Regions from separate parts of the Sphingomonas sp. CFBP 13603 genome, predicted to be linked through region 1. Evidence: riboswitches for the same ligand, from Rfam matches in the RefSeq annotation. Region 1 holds a riboswitch; each other region holds the start of a gene.
The links. Region 1 has a riboswitch for cobalamin ahead of IFR23_RS08320 (HoxN/HupN/NixA family nickel/cobalt transporter). Riboswitches for the same ligand answer to the same signal wherever they lie in the genome.

Region 1 (3,270 bases):
TCTCCTGGCTTACGGGTCGAGGCTCGACGTACGCCTTCCCAGGTTTCCCCAGTGGCTGCCCTTGCGTGAAGGGCGTGTGCGTCTCGCTCACCGCTTACAGTTGCAGGGACAGCCGCGGCATTGGGAGGAACTCCCGCACCGCATTCCCATTCAAGCCCCGAAGGGCACCGGCGCGATCTGTGAGGTTCGGTGCAACCGACCCTCAGAAAGTGAACTAGATGAGTTTGCGGGGACTGCCAATGCGTCTTTGCATACGTCATGCCGGGCTCGTTCCGGCATCCACGGATCCGCATGCTCGATAGCCATGAGTTTGCGGAACCGTGGACCCCGGAACAAGTCCGGGGTGACGGAGGGGTGCGCTATCCGTGCACGACTTCGATCTCGTCGAAGCGTTTCCAGCGGTAGATCGCGAAGCTCAGCACCCAGCAGAGCACGAACAGCCCGATGATCGCGAAGCCGAGGCCGTTGAAATTCTCGCCGAGCGCCTCCGCCAGATCCCAGATGCCGCCGGTCAGCCCCAGCTTCGATCCGAGCAGCGCGAGCGTCTCGATCCCGCCGATCGCGATCGCGACGATCGCCGAGATCAACGTGATGGTGATGTTGTAATAGAGTTTGCGGATCGGCTTCACGAACGCCCACTCATACGCGCCGAGCATGACGACCCCGTCCGCGGTATCGACCAGCGCCATCCCAGTCGCGAACAGCACGGGCAGAACGAGGACGGTGCCGATCGACAGGCCGTCGGCGGCTTGGCTCGCGGACAGGCCGAGGATCGCAACCTCGGTGGCCGTGTCGAAGCCCAGCCCGAACAGGAAGCCGAGCGGCGCCATGTGCCAGCTCCGCGTGACCAGCCGGAACATCGGCCGGAACAGCCGCGCGAGCAAGCCGCGGTTGCCGAGCAGCAGGTCGAGATCCTCCTCGACATAGGTGCCGCCACTGCGGACATGGCCGAAGGTCCGCCACACCGAGCGCAGGATGATCAAGTTCATCGCCGCGATCGTGAACAGGAAGACGGCGGAAATGACGGTCGCGATGACGCCGCCGACCTGTTTGAACGCCTCGAACTGCGACAGCGCGCTGGCGGTGAGCGCGATCGCGACAGCGGCGATCAGCACGATCCCCGAATGACCGATCGCGAACCAGAAGCCGACCGCGATCGGCCGCTGGCCGTCCTGCATGAGCTTGCGAGTCACGTTGTCGATCGCGGCGATGTGATCCGCGTCGACGGCGTGCCGCAGACCCAGGCCCCAGGCGAGCAGCGCGGTGCCCAGCATCAGCGGTTGCGCGTGGAACAGCGAGAACGCCCAGCCCCAGGCGGCGATGTTGGCAATGATCAGGCCTGCGAACATCCAGCCGATCCGCTTGCGGGTGGCGGCGCGCGTCGGTCTCTCGATCGTTCTCTCTATCGTCGCAGTCGTCATGCAGAACTCCCCGGCGTCCGACGAGGACGGGGGCCTGCCGCGAGCGGCCGGGACACGCGAAGACCGGACGCCATGAGCAGCCGACGCGCGTCGCCGTGCGGCCCCTGCCGCGCGTGTCGTCGCTCAGACGGCGTTCACCGTGCCTCGGCCACCCCCTGGACCGGGACAAGAGCGACCAGACGCCGGCAGGTCTCCTGGCTCACGGGTCAAAGCTCCACGCCACGCCTTCCCAGGCTCTTCGGCCCAGTGGCTGCCCTCCAGTCGAAGGGCCCGTGCGTCTCGCTCGCCGCTTACAGTTGCAGGGACAGCCGCGGCATTGGCAGGGCGAACCCCACCGCACCGCATTCCCAATCAAGCCCCGAGGGGCACCGACGCGATCATGCAGGCGGCGTTGATCCGCTGCCCGCCCGGTTGGGTATCCTGCTTTCGCGGCGCTGCCAATATGCGCCTCGGCCAAACGTGGTCTCGGACGCCCCGACCGATCGGAAACAATTCGTAATTCAATTTGGCTTTTTCGCGGCACCGCGTCATGTTGACCGTCAATCGCGGAGCATCGTCAGATTCCGCGCACGGGAGGATGATTATGGGCAAGCGGATGTTCGCCGGCACGATTTCCATGGCGGCGTTATGCTGTGCGACCGCCGCGTCGGCCCAGAGCTATGGTCCGTTCAACGTCGCGGCGCCTGCTGGTGGCGACAGCCTCAATACGGCGATCGGTGGCGATAGCGCCAGGCCGATCGACGCGCCGAACTGGACACTGTCGGGGTGGATCGAACCCAGGACGGTCCGCGACGGCATCGTGCCCGTTGCGGGGTTCGGCGATATCGCGAACGGACCGCGCCGCTATCTCGGGCTCGACAAGGGCCGCCCGAGCCTGATCACCGAAGCCGGCACGGTGATCGCGCCATCGCGGATCGCGGCCGGCAGCTGGCATCACGTCGCGGCGACGGTCGAGCAGGGTCAGGCGCGCCTGTACGTCGATGGGCGACAGGTCGCGCAGCGCCGGATGACCACGGCACCCGTGCCATCGGCCGCGACGATCGCGCCGTTCGGCGGGCGGGTTTCGGGCTTTGCGATGGAGGGACGTGCGCTCGACGCGGGTGCGGTGAAGGCGCTCGCCACGACCAAGCCGGGCGCGTCGATCGTCTATCAGGATGCGAGCCCGGCATGGCCGGTTCAGGTGCGTCAATCGCTTGGCCAGACCACCCCGCAGGATGCCTGGACCCGGCCGGTGTCGAGGGGCCCCTTCCCCGCGCCCGTCGCCAAGCCACTCCCGACCGAACCCGCGATCGCACCGCTGCATGCCGGCGCCTGGACGGTTGCCGGCTGGCGGCTGGCCGAAGCGCCGAAGGTGACCGCACCCGGGGCCACGCTCAGCCGTGTGGGGTTCGATGCGTCGAACTGGTACGTTGCGACGGTGCCTGGCACGGTACTGACGACGCTGGTGGATCGCGGTGTCTATGCCGACCCTGCGTTCGGTTTGAACAACATGACGATCCCCGAAAGCCTGGCGAAACAGGATTACTGGTACCGCACCGAGTTCGACGCACCCGCCGCGACCGCGGGCAAGCGACAGATGCTCAATTTCGACGGCGTGAACTACAGCGCGGAGGTGTGGCTGAACGGCGCACCGATCGGCACGATGAAGGGTGCGTTCGTGCGCGGCCGGTTCGACGTGACCGGCAAGCTGCTGCCCGGCCGCAACGCGGTCGCGGTGAAGGTGTCGCCGCCGCCGCACCCGGGGATCGCGCAGGAAGAGTCGCTGACGTCGGGCGTCGGCGAGAATGGCGGCATGATGATGCTCGACGGCCCGACCTTCGTCGCGACCGAGGGGTGGGACTGGATTCCG
Region 2 (3,270 bases), 140 kb from region 1:
CCTGCGCCGACGACCACCGGTCGGGGGCCGGTATAGCTCGTGCCGCCCTTGGTGACGAAGCGATATCCCGTGTCGGGGGTGCGCTGGACGTGGCGATCCTTGCGGAAACGCGTGAGGACGGCGTCCTCGTTTTTCAGCGTGACGTCGACCGAATAGACGAGCTGGATGTCCATCTTGTCGCGGGCATCGTGCGCGCGCCTCGCGATGGTGTAGCGGATCAGGTCGCGCGGGGTGACGCGCAGGCGATCGCGGATCGCGGCGGGCAGCGCTTCGTCGGCGTGGTTGAGCGGGAGCTTGAGGTCGGTGAGGCGGAGCATGTCGGTCGCTCTAGCGCCGCGCGGCGCGATCCGCCATCGGGAGGACGAGAGGACTTGATCATGCGGACCGACGACGAGCAGAATGCCAAGAGCGCCAAGCGCAAGGAGGTCCACGACCGGATCGTCGCGAGCAAGACGATCGAGAAGGGCCTGATCATCGTCCACACCGGCAAGGGCAAGGGCAAGTCGACCGCCGCGTTCGGCATGGCGGTGCGGATGATCGGACATGGGCGCAAGGTTGGCGTGGTACAGTTCGTCAAGGGCGCGATGACGACCGGCGAGAAGGCGGTTTTCGATGCGTTCCCGGACCTATGCGAGTTCAAGCCGATGGGGGAGGGCTTTACCTGGGACACGCAGGATCGCGCGCGCGACATCGCGGTGGCGCGCGAGGCGTGGGACGAGGTCAGGCGGATGATTGCCGACCCGTCGTACGCGATGGTGGTCGCGGATGAACTCAATATCGTGTTGCGGTATGAGTATCTGCTGGTCGACGAGGTGCTGGCCGTGTTAGCCGAGAAGCCCGAGATGACGCATGTCGTGGTGACCGGGCGGAACGCGCCGGACGCGCTGATCGAGATGGCGGACCTGGTAACCGAGATGACGCAGGTGAAGCATCCGTTCCGGTCGGGGGTGAAGGCGCAGGCGGGCGTGGAGTTCTAGGCGGCTTCGTACTCTACGACCCAATGAAACCACCGTCCGTCATCCTGACGAAAGTCAGGATCCAGAGCCACGAAGGCCACCTCCCGTTACCCTGGATCCTGACTTTCGTCAGGATGACGGGAGCGCGTGGGGATGGCTGGCGGACTTCTAACCGACGTAGCCGTGTCTTGCGTCGTCTCCACCTCCCGCCTATCGCTGCCCCCGCGACAGGTTCCCCCGATGCTCGCGCGGAGGGGGATGAAAATGGGAACGGGAAACACCCGGCTGCCCCTGCAACTGTACGCGGCGAGCCATCGTGCCTCATGCCATTGGGATGTTCCCGAGAAGGCGGCGCGGACGGCGTTGACCCGCGAGCCAGGAGACCTGCCCGTCGCGGTCGTCTTTCGTCCGGCCAGGGTGCGCCGAACGGACGGGTAACACCCCGAGCGACGACATCGCTTCGCGTTGCGCGGAGGCTGGAGGCATGCACCTTCGCCCTTCGCGTCGTGCGAGACCGACTGTCCGAAGGGGTTTCTATGCCAAGTTCACATCGTTCCGAGATCGTCCGGGAACGGACATGCTGAAGCCGGTCGAAGACGGCGTCGCGGTAGTCGCGTGCAATACGTGCCGCCATTCCACCGATGCGCGCGACGACGAGCACGGCCAACGCGGCGGCGCGCGGCTGGTCAGCGCGCTGAAGGCGGTGCAGGCGAGCGATCCGGCTTATGCCGACGTCGCGGTGCAGGAGATGCCGTGCCTGTTCGCGTGCCAGGATTTCTGCACGATCCACCTCCGCGCGCCCGCCAAGGTTGGCTATGTGCTCGGCAGATTCGAGCCGACCGAAGACGCCGCGCGTGCGATCCTCGATTACGCGCGGCTCTACGGCGAGAGCGCGTTCGGGCAGGTGCCGTTCAAGCAATGGCCGCAGGGGGTGAAGGGCCACTTCATCACGCGCACGCCGCCCGCCGGGTTCGTCGTGGAATGACCTTCTTTTCGACGGCCGGAGCATTTCTGTCATCCTTGCGCGCGTTGCCGCAGCCGGACGAAGCCGCCCGATCGGCGGCGGTGGCGCGTCAGGGGCAACTCACCAAACCGCCGGGTTCGCTCGGGCGGTTGGAAGAGATTGCCGTCTTCATGGCCGGCTGGCAGGGCCATGAACGCCCGCGGCTCGATCGCGGCCGGGTGGTGATCTTTGCGGGTAATCACGGCATCGTCGATCGCGGCGTCAGTGCGTTTCCGGCCTCCGTCACGGCGCAGATGGTGGCCAATTTCGAGCATGGCGGCGCGGCGATCAACGCGCTGTCGCGCGCGGCGGGGCTCGATCTCAGAGTCGTCCCGCTCGACCTCGACCGGCCGACGATCGATTTCACCGTCGCCCCGGCGATGTCGGAGGAGGAATGTCTCGCCGCGATCAACGCGGGCGCCGCCGTCGTTGCGGATGCGCCCGACCTGATCGTGCTCGGCGAAATGGGGATCGGCAACTCGACCTCGGCCGCCGCGCTGTGCCTCGCCAGCTTCGATGGATCGGCACGCGACTGGGTCGGGCCCGGTACGGGAGTCGACGACGACGGCATGGCCCGCAAGATCGCGACCGTGGAGGCCGGGCTGGCGCTGCACCGGGACGCACTGACCACCCCGTTCGAGACGCTACGCAGGCTTGGCGGTCGCGAACTTGCGGCGATCGCAGGCGCGGTCCTCGCGGCGCGCCTCGCTGGCGTACCCGTCATGTTCGATGGCTTCATATGCTGTGCCGCGGTCGCGCCGATCGCCGCTGCGTGCCCGGATATCCTCGCACACTGTCTTGCCGGCCACGTGTCGGCCGAGCCGGGTCATGCGCGCCTGTTGCGGGCATTGGGTCTCGATCCCCTGTTGTCGCTGGGCATGCGGCTCGGCGAGGGAAGCGGCGCGGCGACTGCGACGTTGCTCGTTCGCGCGGCGCTGGCGGCGCATGACGAGATGGCGACATTTGCCGAGGCGGGGGTCTCGGTCGCGTGACCGGCTCGCACATGCTGTACCTGATGCGGCATGGCGCACCGACACGAGAAGGGCTGCTGCTCGGACGGACCGACGCATCGGTGACGGTTCAGGGCATTGCCGCCTGTCTGGCACGGGCGGCGACGCTCGACGTCGCGCGCATCGTGACGTCGGACCTTGCCCGGACACGCGACTGTGCGCGGGCGATCGCCGCCTCTCGGGCGATCGAGGTCGATGTCGACCCGCGGTGGCGCGAGCTCGATTTCGGGGCCTGGGATGGGCTCGAGCCCGCGGAGGTCGATCCGACGGCGTTGGCGCAGTTTTATGACGATCCAGACGC
Region 3 (3,270 bases), on a different contig from region 1:
CCCCGATCAGGAGCGCGAGGAGGATCGCCCCGCGCCTCACTTCAGGCGCAACCGCACGCCGCCATAGGCCGCGCGGCCGTAATTGCCGTAGCCGGCAATCGTCTCGTACCGCGAGTCGGTCAGATTATCGACGCGGCCATAGACCGCGAACCGCTCGCCGATCGGCAGTTCCGCACGGACGCCGGCCAGCGCATAGCCGTCGAGCCGCGTGGTATTGCTCGCCTCGTCGAAGCTGTCGCCGACCATCGTCACGGTGCCGCCGACGGACAGTCCGAACGCGAACCGATAATCGGCATCGACGCTCGCGGTCTGCTTTGGGCGACGTGCCAGAACATTGCCGAAATTGTCCCCGATCGAGCGGTTCTCGGTGTCGATATAGCTGTAGTTGGCGGTCAGCGTCAGCGCGTCGACCGGGCGCAGCGCGAGCGTGAATTCGACGCCATCCGCTTCGGCCCGCGCGACGTTGTCGTAAACGCCGAACGGACGGTTGGCGCAGATCGAACCGGGCGTCGCCAGCTCGGCCGGGCTGCAATCGCGGAAGTCGATCTGGTTGCGCGTGCGGCGATTGAAATAGGTCACCGCGACGCGCGCCCGGTTGCCGAGAAACGCCTGTTCGACGCCAACGTCGAAGTTGCGTGCCGTCTCCGGATCGAGGCCACGGTTCCCGTAGTCGGAGAACAGCTGGTACAAGGTCGGTGCCTTGAAGCCCTCGCCATAGCTCGCGCGGACGGTGGTGCCGGTCCGCAATGCCAACGCTGCGTTGGCGCCGAACGTCGTGTGGCTGCCGAAATCGTCGTGGTCGTCGTTGCGGACGCCGCCGGTGACCGTGAGGATATCGAGCGGCTTGACGATCAGCTGGCCGTACACGCTGGTGATGCCGGTATCTGCAAACGTGAAGCCGTCGTTGAAACGACTGTTCTCGCGCTCGACACCTGCGACGACGCGCACCTGGTCGAGCGGGCGGAAGTCGCCCTGATATTCATAGCGCTCGCTACGGCCACGGCCAATGAACGATATGTCGCCACCGGGCTGGGTGAAGTTGTCGCGGTTGATATCGGCGATCGTGAACGCCACGCGGTTGTTGAACCGACCGTCCGCGAGGTTCGCATGTAGGCCCGCATAGCCGTAAAGCTCTTGCGTGGTGGCGTAGGCGAGACTGTCGGCGACCACGAACGTGTTCGGGTCAAAACCGTCGTCGATCTCGACTTTGCTGTCCGCGAAATAGCCGCGCAGGTCCAGGCCGATGCCCGGCGCGAACTCGACGCCCACCCGCCCGGTTGCGCCATATTGGCGATAGCCGTCGCGCTCCGTGCCGCTGGCTGCGGACGAGATACCGTCGGTGCGCAGATAGCCGCCGGTCAGCGATCCGGACACCGGCCCCGACTTGCCCGAGACGCCCGCGCTCGCGAACACGCTGTCGGCATAGCCGTACTCGGCGTTGGCGCGCGCTTGCACGCCCTCGGTCGGCGCGGCTGTGATGATGTTGACGACGCCCCCAATCGCCTGGCTGCCCCAAGGCACCGAGTTCGGCCCGCGCAATATCTCGATGCGCTCGACCGAGCTCGACAGCAGGTTGCCGAAGTTGAAGCCGCCCCCGGTCGACGAGGGGTCGTTGACGCGCACGCCATCGATCACGACGAGCGTCTGGTCCGCCTCGGCACCGCGGATGCGAACGCTGGTCAGCGCGCCGACCGTACCGTTGCGCGTGACGGTAATGCCCGGCGTGGTCGCGAGCAGATCGGACACGACGGTGGTCTGGCGGCGCTCGATCTCGGCGCGGTCGATCACGGTCACGGCCTGGCCGATCTCGCTCAGCGGTTGCGCCGCGCGGGTCGCGGTGACGACGACTTCGGGGGCGTCGAAGTCGGGAATGTCCTGCGCATAGGCGGGCGATGCGATCGCCGCGGCACTCAGGAGAAGGAAGAATTTCGTCATCGGCTGCGTCCTAAACGGAACCGCCAGCGACCATTCGCCGGGCGGCCAGACGTCTCTCGCTCGAGGAAACCCGGCATGACCGGAGCACTCGTCCGCGCCGGACACCCGCCCGCGCAGTGGATCGACCGTGAGAGGCAGGTCTCCTGGCTTCCGGGTCGCCGCGCCCACCCCGCCTTCCCAGGTCGAGACCCAGTGGCATATCGGGGTGGCCGCTATCCGGTCACAGTTGCGGGTACAGCGCCGGTCTTGCGGATTTGGATCGTGACGACCCGGCCCGCGCACCGACTTCCCTTTTGATCCCGTCGCCGGGAACCCTTCACGTTGGCGGCATTAGTCGTGCGCCAGACACGGGTCAACGCAGAGACACCTGGAGACGATCGGCGCTCACCGCCCGCCGTACCGCAGCCCCACCCAGATCGTTCGCGGCGTGGCGCGCTCGACGATGTTCGCGCCGCTGATCCCTGCCTCGACGCGCTCGTTGAACAAATTCTCCCCGCGCACCTCGGCGACCAGCGAGCGCAGGATCGGCAACGCCGCATACGCGTCCAGCGTCGTCGCCGGATCGAGCACCCGCGTGTTCTGGTCGTCATCGAACTGCCGGCCGATATGGCGCACGGTCAGCGACAGCGCTGCCGCGTCGTGTCGCCAGTCGATCGTCCCCGAAACCTGATCGCGCGGGGTCTGCGCCGGACGCAAACCGTCCAGAGCAGCCGTGATCCCCGACCCCTCGACCTTCGAATTCGTATGCGACCACGATGCCTGCACGCCAAACGGACCCGGCCGATACGCCGCATCCAGCTCGAACCCGTGCGCGCGGATCGCGTCGAGGTTCTGGCGAACGCGGTAGGTCGTCACCCCCGGCAACACCTGCGGCGGGTTGGTCGTCGTGACGTTGGCCACCGCATCCTTCAGCCGGTTGTAGAAATACGTCGCGGCGATGCTCACGCCCGGAGCAGGCGTCAGCGTGACACCGCCCTCGACCCCGGTCAGCCGCTCCGGCGACAGCAGCGCGTTCGCCGCGGTCGCATCGTTGCCGACGCGGAATGGTCGATACAGTTCGTTGAGCGTCGGCAATCGCCACCCGCGATACCCGGCCGCCCGCAGCGTGATCGCCTCGACCGGTTGATACGCTACGCCCGCCCGGCCGGTCGTCTCGCTGCCGTCGCGATCCGCATAGCGCAGATTGGTCAGCGCCGCGCCGCCCGCGAGCGGCCGTTCGGACAGATAGCCACCGTCGATCGACCACCAGTCGACCCGGCCACCCAGGCTGAACGTGAAGTCGCCCGCGACGAGGCTCCCATCCGCGAACACGCCAGTCGTCGTCGTGCTCCCGCC

Region 2: another riboswitch for cobalamin. It lies ahead of IFR23_RS08970 (DUF1636 domain-containing protein); the one in region 1 lies ahead of IFR23_RS08320 (HoxN/HupN/NixA family nickel/cobalt transporter).
Region 3: another riboswitch for cobalamin. It lies ahead of IFR23_RS14990 (TonB-dependent receptor plug domain-containing protein); the one in region 1 lies ahead of IFR23_RS08320 (HoxN/HupN/NixA family nickel/cobalt transporter).

Annotation. Positions count from the first base shown of each region.
Region 1 is NZ_JADBIA010000004.1:121,627-124,896, reverse strand. It holds cobalamin riboswitch at 1-187, opposite strand, end outside; gene IFR23_RS08320 (HoxN/HupN/NixA family nickel/cobalt transporter) at 360-1,421, opposite strand; cobalamin riboswitch at 1,589-1,807, opposite strand; gene IFR23_RS08315 (glycosyl hydrolase 2 galactose-binding domain-containing protein) at 2,005-3,270, shown strand, end outside.
Region 2 is NZ_JADBIA010000004.1:265,554-268,823, reverse strand. It holds gene IFR23_RS08980 (NAD(P)/FAD-dependent oxidoreductase) at 1-317, opposite strand, end outside; gene cobO (cob(I)yrinic acid a,c-diamide adenosyltransferase) at 378-977, shown strand; cobalamin riboswitch at 1,169-1,362, shown strand; gene IFR23_RS08970 (DUF1636 domain-containing protein) at 1,534-1,941, shown strand; gene cobT (nicotinate-nucleotide--dimethylbenzimidazole phosphoribosyltransferase) at 1,938-2,951, shown strand; gene IFR23_RS08960 (histidine phosphatase family protein) at 2,948-3,270, shown strand, end outside.
Region 3 is NZ_JADBIA010000010.1:75,345-78,614, reverse strand. It holds gene IFR23_RS14995 (ABC transporter substrate-binding protein) at 1-40, opposite strand, end outside; gene IFR23_RS14990 (TonB-dependent receptor plug domain-containing protein) at 37-1,935, opposite strand; cobalamin riboswitch at 2,052-2,267, opposite strand; gene IFR23_RS14985 (TonB-dependent receptor) at 2,320-3,270, opposite strand, start outside.